DNA from 4 places in the Desulfomicrobium macestii genome. Region 1 is predicted to be linked to each of the others. Evidence: predicted binding sites of a transcription regulator. Region 1 holds the regulator's gene; each other region holds the start of a gene.
What was found. The regulator sigma-54, encoded in region 1, starts transcription at its own class of promoters, with help from an activator protein. The targets are predictions, from matches to a motif close to CTGGCACGGNNNNTGCTT.

Region 1 (2,205 bases):
GATCACCCGCCTTGAAGGGCAGCTGGCCGCCTTTCTGTCCGGCGGAGAACGCCGCAGGCTGGAAATTGCCCGCGCCCTGATCCAGAATCCGAAATTCATCCTCCTGGACGAACCCTTCGCCGGCATCGATCCCCTGGCCGTGGACGACATCCAGGCCATCATCCGGGACCTTCGCGACAAGAACATCGGCGTGCTCATCTCCGACCACAATGTTCGCGAAACGCTCCAGATCTGCGACCGTGCATACCTTGTCCACGACGGCCGCATCATCCTGAACGGCAGCCCGGAAGAGATCGTCGCCGACCCGGGCGCGCGCAAGGTTTACCTCGGTGAAGGATTCAGCCTCTAGCGGACACGATTTTCCAAGGATTGCCAGGGCCTAAGCTTTATGGCAGATTCGTTACTGGGTAGTTTTTTAGCCTGCAATCCTCTGACACGGTGAAACCAAATCAATTATGGGCCTTGAACTCCGACAAAACCTCAAGCTGACGCAGCAGCTAGTCATGACACCGCAGCTGCAGCAGGCCATCAAGCTGCTTCAGCTCTCCAGATTCGAGCTTCTCGAAGCCGTTCAGCAGGAGCTGCTTGAGAACCCCATGCTTGAGGAGGGGGTCAAGGAAATTTCCGAGGAGCACGAAATCCAGGCTCCGGCCGAAACACGCCCGGAAGTCTCCTACGAAGACGCGGAACTGATGCGCAACGCGGACTGGGAAAACTACCTCGGCGATTTTTCAAGCACCGCCAAGCAAGTGCAGTTCAAGGAGACCGAGGCCCTGGAGGAGATGATGTCCTACGAGGCCAGGCTCTCGGGCAAGCCCTCCCTGGACGGTCATCTGCTGTGGCAGCTGTGTCTGTCCAACATCACCGAAGAAGAGGAGATGATCGGCGAGGCCATCATCGGCAACCTCGATTCCCAGGGCTACCTGATGAGCACCGCCGAGGACATCGCCTCCGAGACGCTCTCTCCCCTGGCCCTGGTGGAGTCCATGCTGCATCGTCTGCAGCGCTTCGATCCCGTGGGCGTGGCCGCGCGGTCTCCTCGGGAATGCCTGCTCATCCAGCTGGAAATGCTGGGCCAGGACGATCCCATCCTGCTTTCCCTGGTAGGGGATCATCTCGAAGACATCGAGAAGCGCCGCTACAAACCGCTCCTGCGCAAGTTCAAGATCCAGATGGAGGACCTCAAGGCCTATCTGGACATAATCCAGTCCCTGGACCCCATGCCGGGCGCCAGTTACGGCAGCGAGAGCACCATATATGTCAGCCCCGATGTCTTCGTGTACGAATACGAAGGGGATTTCGTCATCGTCATGAACGACGACGGCCTGCCGAAGCTGCAGCTGAGCCCCTACTACATGGACGACATGCACCTCGCGGTCAAAGGCCCGGACCGTGAATACCTGCATGACAAGATGCGCTCTGCCATGTGGCTCATGAAGAGCTTGCACCAAAGGCAAAGAACATTATACAAAGTGGTTGAAAGCATTGTCAGGTTTCAGCGGGGGTTTTTCGAACACGGCGTGACCAAGCTCAAACCGCTCATCCTCAAGGATGTGGCCGACGACATTGAAATGCACGAATCCACGGTCAGCCGGATCACCACGAACAAATACGTGGCCACCCCGCACGGCATCGTGGAACTGAAATTTTTCTTCAATTCCGCGCTGGAAATGGATGATGGAACTCAGGTCGGATCCGAATCGGTCAAGGCCATCATCAAGAAAATGGTCAGCGAGGAAGACCCGAAGCACCCCTACAGCGACGAAAAAATCGCCGCGGTGCTGAAAGAACGGCTGGACGTGAACATCGCCCGGCGAACAGTGGCCAAATATCGCGCAGTGCTGGGGATCGATTCCTCATCCAAGCGCAAACAGGTTTTTTGACATCCCGCCCTTTGGGCCGCCCCTTCCGGACGGCAAAAAGGGCTGACCCTCAACAATCGAGGAGGCTTCCATGAGGATTACCTTCAATTTCAAAAACTTCGATCCTTCCGACCATCTGCGCAAATACGCCAAAGACCGCTTCGGCAAGCTCGCCAAATTCACGGCCGGCACCCCCGACGCTGAACTGCAGGTCAATCTCGAAGTGGAGAAATTCCGGCATATCGCCGATATAGTGCTGACGGGGAAGAACGTACATATCTCCGCCCGCGAAGACAGCGAGGACATGTACTCCACCGTCGACCTCGTCTGGGACAAGCTTGAG
Region 2 (2,205 bases), on a different contig from region 1:
GGTCACTTCGCCGATCTTGATGCCGCGCTGCTTGCCGCGACCGGCCACGGAATATTTGGTCACCGCCGGAAAACCTGCGTCCATGAGGGCTGCGAGAACGTCGTCGGACTTTTCGGGGCGTACGATTGCTCTGACCATGATCATATGTTTTCTCTCCTTCGTTTCTTCTATAACTCTTTTTATTATTTAACTTTCACTCCAAGGTCGTTCAAAAATTCGTTGTGGCAAGGCGCGAGTCGAATTTGAAGGGTGAAGTGTAGCCGACTACATGAGCCCTTCAAAATCGGGGAGCAACGCAGTCCAGAACGGATTTTTGGACGACCGCCTAGACGGCTTCGAGCAGGCCGAAGTCCATGAGCAGCTGCTCCAGTTCCTCGATTTCAAGGGGCTTCGGCACGACGAACATCTTGTTCTGGTCGATGGCCTTGGCCAGATTGCGGTAGTGATCGGCCTGGGGAGCGTTGGGCTGCCATTCGATGACGGTCATGCGGTTGATCTCGGCGCGCTGCACGTCGTTGTCGCGGGGGACGAAGTAGATCATCTGCGTGCCGATCTTCTTGGCCAGTTCTTCGATCATCTCGCGTTCGTTATCGACGTTGCGGGAGTTGCAGATCAGGCCGCCCAGACGCACTCCGCCGGATTCGGCGTATTTCATGATGCCCTTGCAGATGTTGTTGGCCGCATACATGGCCATCATCTCGCCGGAACAGACGATGTAGATCTCTTCGGCCTTGCCGTCGCGGATGGGCATGGCGAACCCGCCGCAGACAACGTCGCCCAGAACATCGTAGAATGCGTAATCCAAGGCTTCGGACTCGTGGTAGGCGCCAAGCGATTCCAGCATGTTGATGGAGGTGATGATGCCGCGACCGGCGCAACCGACGCCCGGCTCGGGTCCGCCGGATTCGACGCACCAGGTGCCGCTGAAGCCGGCCTTGCGGATGTCGGCCAGTTCCACGTCCTCGCCTTCGTCGCGCAGGGTATCCAGAACGGACTTCTGCGCCAGGCCGCCGAGCAGCAGGCGGGTGGAGTCGGCCTTGGGATCACAGCCGACGACCATGATCTTCTTGCCCATTTCAGCCAGGCCCGCGACCGTGTTCTGTGTGGTGGTGGATTTGCCGATGCCGCCCTTTCCGTAAATTGCGATCTTCCTCATGACGTGCGCTCCTTTATGTGAGAGTTTTTGGTGTAGTTGTGTGCCGTACCTGAACCTCCCTAGGGCAACGCGCGTGCCAAAAATTACGCAAGATCTCAAATATCTGAAAATAAAGGAGAAAAGAAAAACAGACATCGTCCTGCCATCCCGAAATATACACAAACAACAACTACGAAAATGTAGGTTCAAACATTAGTGTCCGCACACCCAAGACCTCTCGTAAAAGCAATAAAACCATAAAATTCAAGATAATGAAGAAATCATAAAACGTGGCACCGACCGTGCAATGACAAAGCAAACACGGGAGGACGCATGTTGATCGACACGACACTCAGGGAAGGGGCGCAAATGTTCGGGACCTGCATCCCAAATCAGATCGGAATCGAAATCGCCGGACGCATCGCGGACATGGGTGTGGAAGAGATAGAGATCGGCTGGATGGGGCAACAGGGACTTGAAGAGTTGGTAAGGGCTCTGCGGCACAGGGGCGCGACCTGTGACCTGAGCGTATGGTCTCCCTGCCGCACGGTGGATGTGTACCGGGCAGCGGGGCTGGGCATCGACACGATCAACATCGGTCTGCCCGTTTCGGACCTGCACATCGCCGAGCGCCTGCGCACGGACCGTGACGGCCTGACCGCCATGCTGCGCGAAACCGTGGGCCTGGCCCACTCCTGCGGCATCCGCCGCATCAGCATCGGCCTTGAGGACGTGACCCGCGCCGATCAGGAATTCGCCCTGTCCATGGCCCGCATGGCCCGGGACCTCGGCGCCGTGCGCATCCGCCTGGCCGACACGCTGGGCGTCATGACTCCGACCCGCATCGCCGAACTGGTGCGCTTCTTCGCCGCCGGAGCGGACATGGAGATCGCCATCCACTGCCACAACGATTTCGGCATGGCCACGGCCAACGCCATCACGGCCCTGGAAGCGGGCGCGCACTGGGCCGACGTCTCGGTGCTCGGAATCGGCGAGCGCTCGGGCATCTCCGCCCTGGAGGAAGTGGCAGGTCACCTGCGGCTGGTGCAGGGCTACGATATCTACGACAT
Region 3 (2,205 bases), on a different contig from region 1:
GTAACGCTTGGCCACGCTGCGCAGCACGGTCATGACCAGCTGGTTGTGGTCCGTGGCCAGGTTGCCCTGCTCGTAGATGGGCGCGATTTCGAACTGGCTGGGGGCCACCTCGTTGTGACGGGTCTTGACCGGCACGCCGAGCTTGAACAGTTCGCGGTCCACTTCCATCATGAAGGACATGACGCGGCGCGGGGTCACGCCGAAATACTGGTCCTCGAACTCCTGGCCCTTGGGCGGCTTGGCGCCGAAGAGACTGCGGCCGGCGATGAGCAGGTCGGGACGCGCGAAGATGAAATTGCGGTCAATGAGAAAATATTCCTGCTCGGGTCCGGCGTAGCTAGTCAGGGGCAGCTTGGTCTCAACGCCGAACAGCTTCAGCACGCGCTTGGCCTGCTTGTTCAGGGCCTGCATGGAACGCAGCAGCGGAGTTTTCTTGTCCAGTGCCTCGCCGGTCCAGGACACGAAAGCCGTGGGGATGCACAGGAAGGTTCCGTTGGGGTTCTCAAGGATGTAGGCCGGGCTGGTCACGTCCCAGGCGGTGTAGCCGCGTGCTTCGAAGGTGGCACGCAGGCCGCCGGAAGGAAAGCTGGAGGCATCGGGCTCGCCCTGGATGAGCATCTTGCCGCTGAATTCGGCCACTGCACCGCCCATCCCGTCGGGGGTCAGGAAGGAGTCGTGCTTCTCGGCGGTCAGGCCGGTCAGGGGATAGAAGACGTGGGTGAAATGGGTAGCGCCCTTCTCGATGGCCCAATCCTTCATGGCGTTGGCCACGACATCGGCCACGGAAGCGTCAAGCTTCTCGCCCAGTTCGATGGTCTTCTTCAGGGATTTGTAGACGGTTTTCGGCAGGCGTTCACGCATGACCTTGTCGTTGAACACGTTGCTTCCAAACATTTCCGTCAGGGAAGTTTCGCTGAAATTCAGGGGCGCATGCAGGGGTTTGTAGTCGGTGATTGCCTTGATGGCGTCCCTGCGGGCCGTGAGTCCGTTCATGATATCCTCCAGGACAAGTTGATGTATGCTTTTATTGCTACGTTGATCCGTGATTACAATTGCAAGGCCTAAAGCAATTCAGATGCCATTAGCACAACATATTGAAATATATAAGCACCATGAATTTTGGAAGTAAATAGATTACATTTTTGAAATATGCAATCCCGGCAATCCGGAATTAATTCGGAATTAAATTACAATTTTGCAAAACAGCCCGCCACGCCGTCATCCCCTGTCATGGCGCACCCTGGCTTGCATGGCGCGAATGGCTCCCGGGACAAGGCAATCCGCGACGTCCGCCTCGCGCGAATCATGCACATAAATGTCAACACGAATTTGAACCAGGCAAATAAGAGTTCAAAATTGCGCAGTGTTCTGCTAGTTTCAGGGCAATCCTCAATTCCAACCCGGAGCCGCCCATGCCCGCAGCCGTTCCCAGCGCCACCAACCTTCATCTGCTGTCTCGATATCCGATCTTCACCGCCGCCAAGACAGTGTGGGGGTATGAGATCCAGGCCACCGCGAGCATTGTCACGGACCAGCCTCCGGACCCGGATCGGGCCAACGTCGGGGCCACGGTCATCGCCGGTGATTACATCGGCCTGAACACCATCCTGGCCCGCAACAAGAAAATGCTCCTCTCCTACACCCGGGACCAGCTTCAAAAGCAGATCCCCTACGCCTTTCCGGCTCAGTCGTCCGCCATCCTGATCAGTCCGGATTTTCAAAACGATCCTGACCTGCTCCCGGCGCTAAGGCAGATGGCGGCGGACGGGCACACCATCGCCCTGGAATGGAATGCCGGGGTCACCCCCCTGCCCCCCCTCATGGAACTGGCCGACGTGATCTGTCTTGGCGCCCCGGACATGGCCGAAGAGCTTGCAAAAATCCCCCTGGCCGCCAAGACCGTGATCGTGCGCAACGTGACCACCCGCGAGGAGGTCGAACAACTGCAAAAACTGGGCGTTTCCCTTTTTCAGGGGCGCTTCTTCAAGACCGCCGAGATCATTCCGGGCAAGAAGCTGTCCTCACACCAGAATTCGCGCCTGCAGATTCTGCGCGTCATCGAAGCCGAATCACCCGATCTGGACCAGCTGGCCCAGACCATCCAGGCCGACGTGAGTCTTTCCTACCGACTGCTCACCTATCTCAACTCCCCGACTTTCGGGTTCATGCGCAAGATCGATTCCATCCGCCAGGCCATCGCGCTTC
Region 4 (2,205 bases), on a different contig from region 1:
CGTAGTAGGGGTAAAAATACTGGTCCATGCGACCGTTGGAGATGGTCGTGCCGGTCTTCTGCTCGATGCGGGAGAACATCTGCGTGAACCACTGGCTCTGGCAGGCTTCCCAGAAATCACGGGCGGGCTCGCCGGGAACACGCTCGGCATTTTCGGCCATGCGGATCAGCTCCGCCTTGCGGGCCGGGTTGGTTTCCTTCTCCGCCACTTCACGGGCCAGCACGGCATGGCGCTTGGCCCAATGCACGATGGCATCGCAGACGATGACGATGGCTTCGAGGAAAGGCCTCTTCTCGCAGTTGTCCTTGGGGCTGAGCGGATCGAGGGCGTCCAGCTTCTCTTCGGCTTCGCGCTTGATGTCGTTGAAGCCGCGCTTCAGAATCTTCTCGAAGTCATGCACCCACTGGATGGAGGAACGGAACGAGGCGGTCTCGTTGACGATGAAGCGGGACATGAGCCCTTCCGGATCGTCGTAGGTCAGCTTGTGAACTTCCTCGGGCAGGGCGGCGTTGAGCTTCTCGTGGAAGGTCTTGCCCTTCCAGAAGGGAGCGATCTGCTCGACGACAATCTTTGCGTCCTCGGGAGTGATGGTCGCGGGAGACTGCTTACGAGTGGGCAGGTCGCGCACTGCGATATCCAGAAAGTCACCATCGAGTTCAGGATAGAGAATGCCGTAGCGGCCGTCGAAACCGGCGCGGCCCAGCAGAAGCTGATCTTCCTGAACGTAAACAGTCATGTTTTCGGCGATATGCTTCAGAGCCTTTGCCCAGCGCAGAACAAGAGGCTGTCCTTCAGTCTCTTGCATCGACTGCGTGAAATACAAGGCACGCTCAATATCGATGCGGGGTTTCTGTCCGTCAAATTTTTCCAGGAGCTTGAAGACACGACTGTGGGTCTTTCTGAATTTATCTTCCTTACCTTCAATCTGATTATAAAGGCGTTCTTCCTGAGGCGACATGCATCCACAAGTAAAGCGAGTCATGTTCTTACTCCTGATCTAAGTTTATTGATTGAATCTTATGAGAACTTAAATCCCGAAAAGTAGTCATCAGACTATTCTTAGCATCGTACTCAATTCTTCTTTTCACAGATATGCTTCGGGATTATTGAACTGTCTGCTCCTGAGCATTCTTTGTGCCAAACCTCATAACTAGATGAAAAGACACACTTTCCGGGATTATGGCGCCTTCCCGGTCTTTTGAGAAAAAAATAACGAAACGCACCTGTCGCAAATTTGCAACAATGCATGGAAAAACTTCTTTTGAGGTAAAAAAAGGGTTGCAAATTTGCGACGAGATGCTCAAAATTTACTACCAAAACGGTCGCAAAAACCCGAAGCCAACTTGAAGAGCTTACGAATGACACCGCTTTGTGATTTAATTCTCAAAAGCAGCGCATCTGACAAGAACCCTTCCCAGTAGTTGCAAATTTGCAACAACACCTCCCCAGCCCTGCCGCATTTATGCACTGCACAAACCCAAACACTTGAATTTAAATGATTTTAATGTGTCGCACTTTTATTTAACGGCTTTTTTCTTGGCATGCATTCTGCTTTTGGGTGTCCAATACCCGTGACCAGAGGGCGACAGCCGGAAACATTGCCAGGCAGTGCTGGTCAAAACTCAACACTTTCGGAGGAATACATGAAGAAGATCGTTTTAGCCGCGTTGGGCCTCATGGCCGCAGTAGCTTTGACCGGCCCCATCGACACGGCCCATGCCGGCAAACCCCTTACCTTGCGCATTGGCCATCCCATGGCCCCTGGCAACAATGTCACCCTGGGTCTCGAGAAGTTCAAGGAACTGGTAGAAGCCAAGAGCGACAAGAAGATAAAGATTCAGATCTTCGGCAGCGCCCAGCTCGGCAGCGACCGCGTGACCACGGAAGCGGCCCAGGCCGGCACTCTGGACATGTCCTCCTGCTCGTCCCCGAACATGGCCAGCTTCGGCAAGGCCTACATGGCTCTGGACCTGCCCTACATCACCTCTCCCAAATATCAGCAGAACCTCTACAAGGCGCTCGATGAAGGCGAGCTCGGCCAGGAACTGGAAAGAATTTCCAACGAAATCGGCCTGACCACCATAATGTACAGCCAGTACGGCTACCGCAACTTCGTCAGCACGAAAAAGCCCCTGAGAACCGTGGCCGACCTCGCCGGTCTCAAGGTCCGCACCACTGACTCCCCTGTCGAGGTCGAGGTGGCCA

Region 2: nifH (nitrogenase iron protein) is a predicted target of sigma-54. The motif match lies at 1,427-1,444, and genes of this name have one in related genera.
Region 3: H4684_RS17475 (glutamine synthetase III family protein) is a predicted target of sigma-54. The motif match lies at 1,065-1,082, and genes of this name have one in related genera.
Region 4: hpsG ((2S)-3-sulfopropanediol dehydratase) is a predicted target of sigma-54. The motif match lies at 1,124-1,141, and genes of this name have one in related genera.

What each region holds. Positions count from the first base shown of each region.
Region 1 covers NZ_JADBGG010000026.1:43,234-45,438, reverse strand. Annotated here, with positions in the region: gene lptB (LPS export ABC transporter ATP-binding protein) at 1-349, shown strand, start outside; gene rpoN (RNA polymerase factor sigma-54) at 456-1,883, shown strand; gene hpf (ribosome hibernation-promoting factor, HPF/YfiA family) at 1,954-2,205, shown strand, end outside.
Region 2 covers NZ_JADBGG010000010.1:59,030-61,234, forward strand. Annotated here, with positions in the region: gene H4684_RS08175 (P-II family nitrogen regulator) at 1-144, opposite strand, end outside; gene nifH (nitrogenase iron protein) at 326-1,156, opposite strand; gene H4684_RS08185 (LeuA family protein) at 1,469-2,205, shown strand, end outside.
Region 3 covers NZ_JADBGG010000036.1:9,088-11,292, forward strand. Annotated here, with positions in the region: gene H4684_RS17475 (glutamine synthetase III family protein) at 1-993, opposite strand, end outside; gene H4684_RS17480 (EAL and HDOD domain-containing protein) at 1,413-2,205, shown strand, end outside.
Region 4 covers NZ_JADBGG010000019.1:19,464-21,668, forward strand. Annotated here, with positions in the region: gene hpsG ((2S)-3-sulfopropanediol dehydratase) at 1-982, opposite strand, end outside; gene H4684_RS12600 (TRAP transporter substrate-binding protein) at 1,644-2,205, shown strand, end outside.